3 regions of the Staphylococcus sp. Marseille-Q1834 genome follow, and region 1 is predicted to be linked to each of the others. Evidence: predicted binding sites of a transcription regulator. Region 1 holds the regulator's gene; each other region holds the start of a gene.

Region 1 (3,220 bases):
TTTTCTTGACGTCATCTTGTACAAATAAAAATCGTCCTAATACTGCTCGGACATCTTTTTCATTCATATTAGGATATTGATCCCAAACATAATCTAAAATGGTCTTATTAGATTTAAATTCAGCTTGTTTTTGATCATAGTACCCAATTTGAAGATTAGCACCGAAGATGACCTCGCCACCTAATTTAGCTTGGCGGTTAGCAATTGTTTTAATGAGTGTTGTTTTCCCTACACCATTTGGGCCAATAATAGCGATATGATCGCCTTTAGTGACTTCGATATTTATAGGTTTGGTAATAGGTGTTTCATAACCAATTTCTAAATTGCGAATATGCATCACATCATTACCAGTGTTGCGATCAAAACCAAATTGAATATTGGCGCTTCTCGCATCCAACATAGGTTTATCAATGCGCTCCATTTTTTCTAACGTTTTACGACGACTTTTAGCCATTCCACTTGTAGATGCACGAGTAATATTTTTCTCTACAAACGTTTCGAGACGCTTAATTTCGTCTTGTTGTTTTTCATATTCTTGCATGCGCTGTTCATAATATTTATCTCGTTGTTCAATGAATTGTTCATAATTACCTACGTAACGTTTAATATCTCCAAGTGCTACATCATAAATTTGTGTCACTATTTTATCTAAGAAGTAACGGTCGTGACTGATAATGACGATGGCACCTTTAAAGTATTTTAAATAATCTTCTAACCATTTAGTCGTTTCTAAATCAAGATGGTTCGTCGGTTCATCTAGTAATAATAAATCAGGCTCACTTAACAACATTTGTGCTAGAGATAAACGTGTTTTTTGGCCTCCACTAAAGTCGTTAATAGGTTTGCTGAAATCTTCTTCTTTAAAATTAAGACCATGCAATACAGTTTTAATCTTACTTTCGTATTGATAGCCCTCAAGTTGTTCAAATTGATTAGATAGCGATTCATAGCGTTCCATATGACGTTGATAATCTTCAGTATCATAATCATTGGCATGCGTTGCTAACCAATCTGTTTCTTCTTTAATTAAACCTTCCATATTTTTAATGTGTTCAAAAGGTTTAGACATTTCTTCAAACACAGTAGATGAAGAATTAAGTGTCATTTGTTGAGTTAAATAACCCACTCGTAAATTTTTGATTTTAGAAATATGGCCACTATCATAATCTTCAGCACCAGCAATAATCTTCATTAAAGTGGATTTGCCAGTACCATTTCGACCAACGACGCCAATACGTTCGCCAGTTTTAACTTCGAAATTGACGTTAGTAAATATATCTTCACCATCGAATGACTTCGAAATGTCATTTAATTGCAACAGTATCATTCAGGTTTCACCTTTCTATTGTTTTAACAAAAGTATTTATCACAAAATAGCCTTATACATTACTCTTTATTTTACCGTATAATAAAGTTACATGAAACTAAGATATTTATTTTTAAAAAGTGTTAGGGTATAATATGTCAGTATTCATTATGGGACATAATATGATTTTAAATAAATGACTAATTGCACGCTAATTAGTTTGGATACATAGATTAAAAAGTTCAAACAAGAGGGGGACAACTTTAATGGCTCAAAATCAAGCTAAAATTCCTCGTGCAACATTGAAACGATTACCATTATATTATAGATTCGTTAACACCTTGAAGACAAAAGGAATTGATCGCGTTAATTCAAAAACTATCAGTGAGGCGCTAAATATTGAATCAGCCACTATTAGAAGGGATTTTTCATACTTTGGTGAGTTAGGGAAAAAAGGTTATGGCTACAATATTGATAGTTTATTTGAATTTTTTAAATCTGAACTTAGCGATAGTGAAGACATCCATATTGCTATAGTCGGAGTAGGGAACTTAGGAAGAGCACTTTTAACATATAACTTTTCGATTCATGATGAAATGACTATTACTGAAGCGTTCGATATTGATAAAGAAATTGTGGGTCAACAAGTCGGTGAAGTTAAAGTGCATCATATGAATGAATTACAACAAGTACTTGAAACACAAGATATCAATGTTGTTATTCTTACTACACCTGAAAAGGTAGCCCAAAGCGTCGTAGATCAACTAGTTGAGGCTAACGTCAAAGGAATATTAAATTTCACGCCTGCTAGAGTAGATGTGCCAAATACCGTTCAAGTCCATCACATTGATTTAGGTATTGAATTACAATCACTTTTATTCTTCATGAAAAACTATTCAAATCAATAAATATTATTCAGAAATCATTCTTTTGTGCAGAAGAATGATTTTTTAATTTCAATAAAATTAATTTCAAAAAAATGTTATTGATAATTAATTGTTAATCTATTATAATACCTTAGTAAATCAATCGGGAAAGGATGTAATTGAATTTGGTTTGGATGATTATTAGTGGCCTAATCGTTGGGATTTTATTAGGCTTTGTCATGCAACGTACACGTTTCTGCTTAACAGGTGGTTTTAGAGATATGTATGTGCAAAAAAATAATAAAATGTTTTATGCTTTATTAGTAGCAATCACTGTCCAAAGTATTGGACTTGTAATATTAACAAGTTTAGGATTAATCGCAATTCCTTATGATACATTTCCTATTTTAGGGACTATTATTGGTTCCTTCATTTTTGGAATAGGTATCGTTCTAGCAGGCGGATGTGCAACTGGAACTTGGTACCGAGCTGGAGAAGGATTAATTGGAAGCTGGATTGCTCTCGTTATGTACGCAGTTACTGCTGCAGTCACTAAAACAGGTGTCTTACTTCCAGTGATGAATTGGATTAACAAACCTACGAAAGTGAATACAAGTATGGCTCAAACTACAGGTATTCCAATGTGGGTGTTAACGATTGTTTTAACTGGTATTACATTATTTGTCGTAGTGAAAACGTTACGTAAGCCTAAACCTAAAATGGCTGTACCGAAACTTAAACAAAAATATACAGGTATTAGACACTATTTATTTGAGAAACGTTACCATCCGTTTGTAGCGGGTATCGCGGTTGGTCTTATAGCATTTATCGCTTGGCCAATGAGTATGTCAACGGGACGTAATCATGGATTAGGCATTACAACACCTTCTGCTAATTTAATTACATTCTTAATTACAGGTGATACAAAATTAGTAGATTGGGGCGTTCTATTAATATTAGGTATCTTCTTAGGATCATATATTGCTGCAAGAGGTTCCCATGAATTTAAATGGCGTTTACCAGATAAACGTACTATCAGAAATAGTGC
Region 2 (3,220 bases), 540 kb from region 1:
ATCAATCATTCAACTTGTGATTTTCTTACGTTTAATGCACATCAAGACAATATCTAAAATTAAATAAAAATGCAAATTACATTCAGTTAAACTACACTGTATGCCTGAATAAATATATATTAAGCGTCAAAAATTCAAGCTCTATAAATTGCCACCACAACAGTGTTAAGTTTAAATTTAACGAATTGAATGAATTTTACATTGTATTAATAATGTATATTTATAACTTATAAATGAATTTTTATTTTTTATAAAAAAACTATTAAGCTCAAACAAAAGTTTAAACTTAATAGTTTTTTAATTATATTAATATCCTAATATTGTTTTCATCGTAAATCCGACGATGACTGAAATTGCAATGGCGAAGAAGCCTGGGATGATAAAGCTAGTCGGTCGTGTTCGTCCTGTCTCATCTAAGCTAACCGCAAAGAGGATCGTCGGTTGTGCTGGAATAACGAAGTTAACGTTCAATGTTTGGACCATTGCGATGAAGTACAATGGTGGAATGCCCATACTCATCACAATCGGCACCATAATTGAAGCAGTAGCTGTTTGTGAAATAACAATCATTGCTACCACCGCTACTAAGATAATAACTAACCAAGGTACAGATTGTATTGTTTTACCAATGTCATCTCTGATAATTTTTAAATTTTGAGGTGCATTAAAGATAGTTGCTCCTAGCCATCCTGGTCCTAATACGGCGAAGAGTGCACCGATGGCTGATTGCGTAATATTAGAAGATAAAATATCGCTTGTATTAATTTTTTGTAGCAATAAGTTAACTGCCACACTTAAATACATAAAGAATTGCACAATTTCAGTCATTGTGAGCGTTACTTCTTTGCCATCAACTTTGAAAGTAGGCATTAAATCTGGGAAGATGCCAAATGTTAAAATACCTACAACACATAATAAGAATGCGATAACACCAATTTTTACTTTTTTTGAAAATGAAGGCGCCACTTCAACGTCAGGTGTATGTGCAATTTCACTTTCAGTTACTGTTGTTTTACGTCCTACAAATGTACAGAAAACACTTAACAGTAATATCGTAATAATAGCGGTTGGTAGTACAATACTTAAATATTTGCCCATTGAAATATCATAGCCTGCCATAACTGAAATAATATATGCTGTCGCAGAAGCTGCAGGACTACATAATAATGCTAAGTTCGCTGTCAGTACTGAAGCCGTTAACGGTCGTTTAGGCTGTATATTCGCTTTTACTGCTGTTTTAGCGATAATTGGTTCTAATGATAAGGCAATATTCGCTGTTCCTACGCCAAATACAAATAGAAAGACAATGATTGGTGCAATAAAGATAATTGATCTAGGAAATCGTTCGATAATTTTTGAAGCGAGATAGACTAGATAATCTATGCCTCCTGTAGCTTGTAAGGTACCACCAGCGATACCAATAGATAAAATGATTAATACTGCAGTAACAGGTGCTGATCCCGGAGGTAATTGAAATCCAAATATCATGATAAGTTGCGCGACGATAGCGAAGATGCCACATCCTAAAGCTCCAGCTGTTCTAAGTCCTAGTAATATGGCCAATATCATGATGGCAATTTCTACTACAAATAGTAGCATGATGAAAGCTCCTAACTAATTCTAAAAATTATTGTGATTTTTTTAACATACTTATTCTAACACTTTAATATGCCAAACGTATATAACTATACTAATTTTTGAAAATTAACTTTATTATAAATGATAATGATTATCAATTATATAGTCAAATAAAAATACCCTTGAAAGTAAACATCCAATTTACTTTCAAGAGCAATTCATTTATTTATATTTATTGTCTTTGAGTTTTTTAGTTTTAGTTGAAACATCTTTTAAATCGTCATTAGTTTCTTCATCATCTGTATGACCTTTAGCCATGTCTAAGTTTTTTTCTAAATTTTTCTTTTTCTCTTTTTTAGAACGTTTATCATAAGCACGTTCTTCAAATAATGAACCCCATATTAATCCAAAAATAACGCCAATTGTTACAACAACAATTAAGATTAATATGATCCATTTAAAGATATCAAGTGCCATGTTAACTCACCTTCTTTCAACATTAGGCAATCATGTATTTATATTGTTGTATTTCTTTATATATATATGTTTCCCGTTCTGTTTCGGCTTCAATCATAAAGTGAGAAAACGTGCCTTGGCCTTTTTCCAAAACAAAAGAAAACCACGAGACCCTATTGTAAGGTATCGTGGTTAAATTGACTTCGGATTATGAAATATAGTTGTATGAACCTGCTTGGCTAGCTGAGATTGTACGTGTTGAAACAACACCAGGACCACCATTGTAGTTCATTTCTGAAACGTTAACTGAGCCGTCATTGTTTACGTTCTCTACGTATGCAACGTGGCCATAAGCGCCTTGAGTTGTTTGCATAATAGCGCCTGCTTTAGGTGTGTTGTTTACTGTGTAACCGCTTTGTGCTGCTGCATTTGCCCAGTTATTTGCGTTGCCCCATGTGCTACCGATTGAGCCGCCTACTTTATCGTATACGTAGTAAGTACATTGGCCAGCTGTGTAAAGGTTAGCGCCTGAGCTTGATTTACCTGCGAATGCTTTACTGCTTGATGTGTTTGCTGATTGTGTTGTTGGGGCTTTTTGAGTTATTACTTGAACGTTGCGGTTTGATGTTGAATAATTTGAACCTAAGCCGCCACCGTTGTTGTTAGCAGTATATGATTGAGTATTGTTGTTTGTATTATATGATTGTGTGTTATTGTTTGTAGTTTGGTTTTGAGTGTAGCCATTATTATAGTTATAGCTGTAGTTATAATTGTAGTTTTGAGTTTGGTTGTTTGCAGTTTGTTGACCACCTTGTTGCGCTTGTGCTGGGCTCCAGTTACCTTGCCAGTTATAGTGATAGTTACCTTGTTGGTCAATTGTATAAGTGTAGCTATATGAATAAGGATCGTTAGGGTTATATCCATTATTGTTTTCCGCTGCATCTGCATCGTGATTTGCTAGTCCGAAAGTTGCGATACCTGCTGTTGCGATTGTAGCTGTAGCGATTTTTTTCATAATTAAATATCCTCCTAGATTTGTTTGAAAATGATTTTTCTCGTGGCTACCTGCAATTTACATTTATTAACATATTTAAGTAATGTTTAAGAATTTTTTCTCGTTAATTAACGACAAGACACACTCTAACAGACATACAAGGGTTTGTGTGCAATGTTAAACTTTTGTAAA
Region 3 (3,220 bases), 290 kb from region 1:
GCTACAGACGAAGATAATACTACTAAAATTACTATTGATTAGTAACATTTAAAATCAAATTTAATTAAAAAAAACGTAGGATTCATTTTCATCAATGTTTCCTACGTTTTTTTATTATTTTGAGGTCATTAAAGAGCTTTTATATTCTTTTATATATAAATGCCCCATTGTAATGAAGGCTAAAACGCCAAAAATTGCTAATAGAATAAATGCTAAATGGCTAGAACCTGTTAAGTTCGATACATATGTGATTACTAGTGGTGGGAAGAAACCTCCTAAACCACCCATCATTGAAACGATGCCATTAGCAGCTCCAGCTTCTTTTGCAAAATAAGAAGGAACTAATTTAAATACTAAGCCATTTCCTAAACCAGCGCATATACTAATAGTTAAACAACCTATTGTAAATAATGCGATATGATCAGATATACCTAATATAATTGCACCTATTATCATCACTATGAAATCAAACATTAATACTTTCACCGCATTAAATTTATCACCTAAGACGCCTCCAAGTGGTCTTAAAAACGTTGCTAAAGCAATAAATACGCCTGATCTAATGCCAGCATCAACTTTATCGATACCGAAATTATGTACTAAGTAGTTAGGTAAGAATAGACCAAACGCTACGAATGCACCGAAAGTGATAAAGTACCATAAACTTAAGTAATATAATTTATAATTTGAAGATAACTTTTTAATCTGCGACATTAGTGGCACTTTAACTTTAGGCTCTTTACTGTCACCTAAGATAAACATTAAAACCGCAAATATTGCAATGATAATTAAGTAACTTCTAACTGTGGTTTGCCAACCAATAATTCCTGCTATTGGTGGTGCTAAGAAAGAAGATACTGCCGTTCCTACATTCCCTACTCCATAGATACCATTAGCTAAGCCGACTTTATCTTTTGAAAAGTATTTAGGAACTGATGTTACACCAACAGAGAATACTGCTCCTCCAACGCCTAAAAAGAATCCTGCTAACATTAACATTCCAGGTGTTTGAGCTTGTCCTAATAAAAAGATTGGAAATAATAATACTATAAAACTACAAAAGAAGACCCATTTTGCCCCAACAATATTAGTTAAATATCCAAATGGAACTCGTAAAATAGAACCTAAAATGACTGGAATAGCTAGAATAATTGATAGCTGTTCTGGAGACACTTTAATATCTTGAGAAATATACGGCATTAGTGGAGAAATAATACTCCAAGCCATAAATCCCACTACAAGACTCAACGTTTGTAATGTAAGTTGAAAACCACCCTTATTTTTATTCATTTTTTCACCTTCACTATTTCTTTTTTCTTTATCAGTAATTGTTATATAAAAGAGGTCAAAAATTATATTTCAATCACATTACTGATTACACATTAATTTTAGTGAATTTGTGAAAAAATGAACATAAGGATTTTCCCTTATACTTATAAGGAATCCCCCTATATTTCCTTACTTATTTTTACATAAAAATATGCCATGAAGATTTATCAAATTATCGATTTTCTTCATGGCTATTTAACAGTTTCAATATTATATTTTAAATTAAAACTCTAATAATTTTTTCTTCAATGCGTACTCTACTAATTCTGGTTTAGACTTTAATCCTAATTTAGTCATAATATGTGTTTTGTGTGCTTCAACCGTTTTAACCGAAACAAACAATTTTTCCGCGATATCTTTATTACCATAACCTTTTGCAATTAATGGTAATATTTCTAGTTCACGTTTAGAAAGTATTTTAAAAGGATCATTCGTAGACGCCTCGTCTATATTTGTATGATTTACAAATTCATTGACCAACGATGTGGTTAATTTCATATCTACATATGTTTCACCTTTATATACTGTGCGTACTGCTAGTAATAACTGTTCATCTGGTGAATTTTTTAAAATATATCCTTTTGCCCCATTGCGAAGTACATGAAATAAATATTCTTCATCATCATACATTGTTAATATTAATATTTTGGTTTCAGGAAAACTTTCTGCAATTTTACTTGTCGCAATCAATCCAGATTCACCTGGTGGCATGCTTAAGTCCATAATAAGAACATCAGGTTTGTATTCCATCACTTTTTGATAGGCCTCTACTCCATCAGCAGCAGTCGCAACAACTTCCATGTCTTCCTGGAAATTTAATATCATTGAAAACCCAGTTCTAACAACTGCATGGTCATCTGCAATTATAATTCTCAATTCAAAATCCCCTTACGTACTCTAAAGTGGTATTTCTAATGTAATAATAGTCCCTTTTCCAATGTGTGTTTCAATATCCACTTTCCCTTTAACAAGTTCAGCTCTTTCATTCATCCCATATAATCCTAAGCCAGTCCCTTGTGGCTGTGAATTAGGATTAAATCCTGCTCCTCTGTCTACAATTTCGGCTATTAAATTATGCTCAGTTTGTTGTACTGAAACATCAACTGAATTGACACCAGCATATTTTAAAGCATTGAAAATAGCTTCTTGTACAACACGGTAAACGACAGTTTCTATTTCACTATTAAATCGATGATCTTTAATATTCGATTGATAAATAATTTCTAAGCCATAGTTTTCTTCAAATTGTTTAAAATACGATTTAAATGCCGCTTCCAATCCTAAATCATCTAAAGATGATGGTCTTAATTCTACAGATAAATTACGAATATCATTGATTAAATGAGACATCAAGCTTTCTATATGTTCTGATTTTTCTATAAGTTGTGACATCTCTTGTTGATATTTCAACAATCGTAATTCAACATCAATATTAAGCATTTCTTGAACTACGCTATCATGTAATTCCCTAGAAATTCGCTTTCTTTCATTCTCTTGGGCAGATATTGTTTTACGTAACATCTGACGTTGATACATCTTTTCTTGACGTTCAATTTGAGGTGAAATATCTTGTAACGTAAATGCATAAATTTGTTCATCTTCATCAATACATTGATAAGCAGCTGTAAAAGGTTGTACTTTATTATTCACTGTCTTCATAAACACTTGAAAGTTCTTATCATTAGGTGTTGAAGTACCTAAATAACAATTAATACAACTTTGTAAAGCAAATTCATTAGAATATCCTTCACAACGTCTACATATTGCATCCGTCATGACGCTATAATTATTTTCAATTGAAATAATTTCTTTTGCGGCTTCATTCATCGCAATCACTTTGCCCTCATTATTGATAAAGACAATTTTTTCATAATACTTTTTGAGTAAACGT

What was found. Region 1 encodes Rex, which represses fermentation and respiration genes when NADH is low (regulators of the CRP and FNR family bind a similar motif). Its sites were predicted from a motif close to TTGTGAAATATTTCACAA; they were not measured.
Region 2: LIX58_RS06050 (anaerobic C4-dicarboxylate transporter family protein) is a predicted target of Rex. The motif match lies at 1,631-1,648, and genes of this name have one in related genera.
Region 3: LIX58_RS07170 (nitrate/nitrite transporter) is a predicted target of Rex. The motif match lies at 1,398-1,415, and genes of this name have one in related genera.

The regions. Positions count from the first base shown of each region.
Region 1 covers NZ_CAKASN010000001.1:1,759,226-1,762,445, forward strand. The annotation lists gene abc-f (ribosomal protection-like ABC-F family protein) at 1-1,327, opposite strand, end outside; gene LIX58_RS08750 (redox-sensing transcriptional repressor Rex) at 1,573-2,214, shown strand; gene LIX58_RS08755 (YeeE/YedE family protein) at 2,367-3,220, shown strand, end outside.
Region 2 covers NZ_CAKASN010000001.1:1,222,115-1,225,334, reverse strand. The annotation lists gene LIX58_RS06050 (anaerobic C4-dicarboxylate transporter family protein) at 307-1,599, opposite strand; gene LIX58_RS06045 (hypothetical protein) at 1,801-2,055, opposite strand; gene LIX58_RS06040 (CHAP domain-containing protein) at 2,243-3,049, opposite strand.
Region 3 covers NZ_CAKASN010000001.1:1,464,840-1,468,059, reverse strand. The annotation lists gene LIX58_RS07175 (Hsp20/alpha crystallin family protein) at 1-42, shown strand, start outside; gene LIX58_RS07170 (nitrate/nitrite transporter) at 115-1,290, opposite strand; gene nreC (nitrate respiration regulation response regulator NreC) at 1,552-2,205, opposite strand; gene nreB (nitrate respiration regulation sensor histidine kinase NreB) at 2,227-3,220, opposite strand, start outside.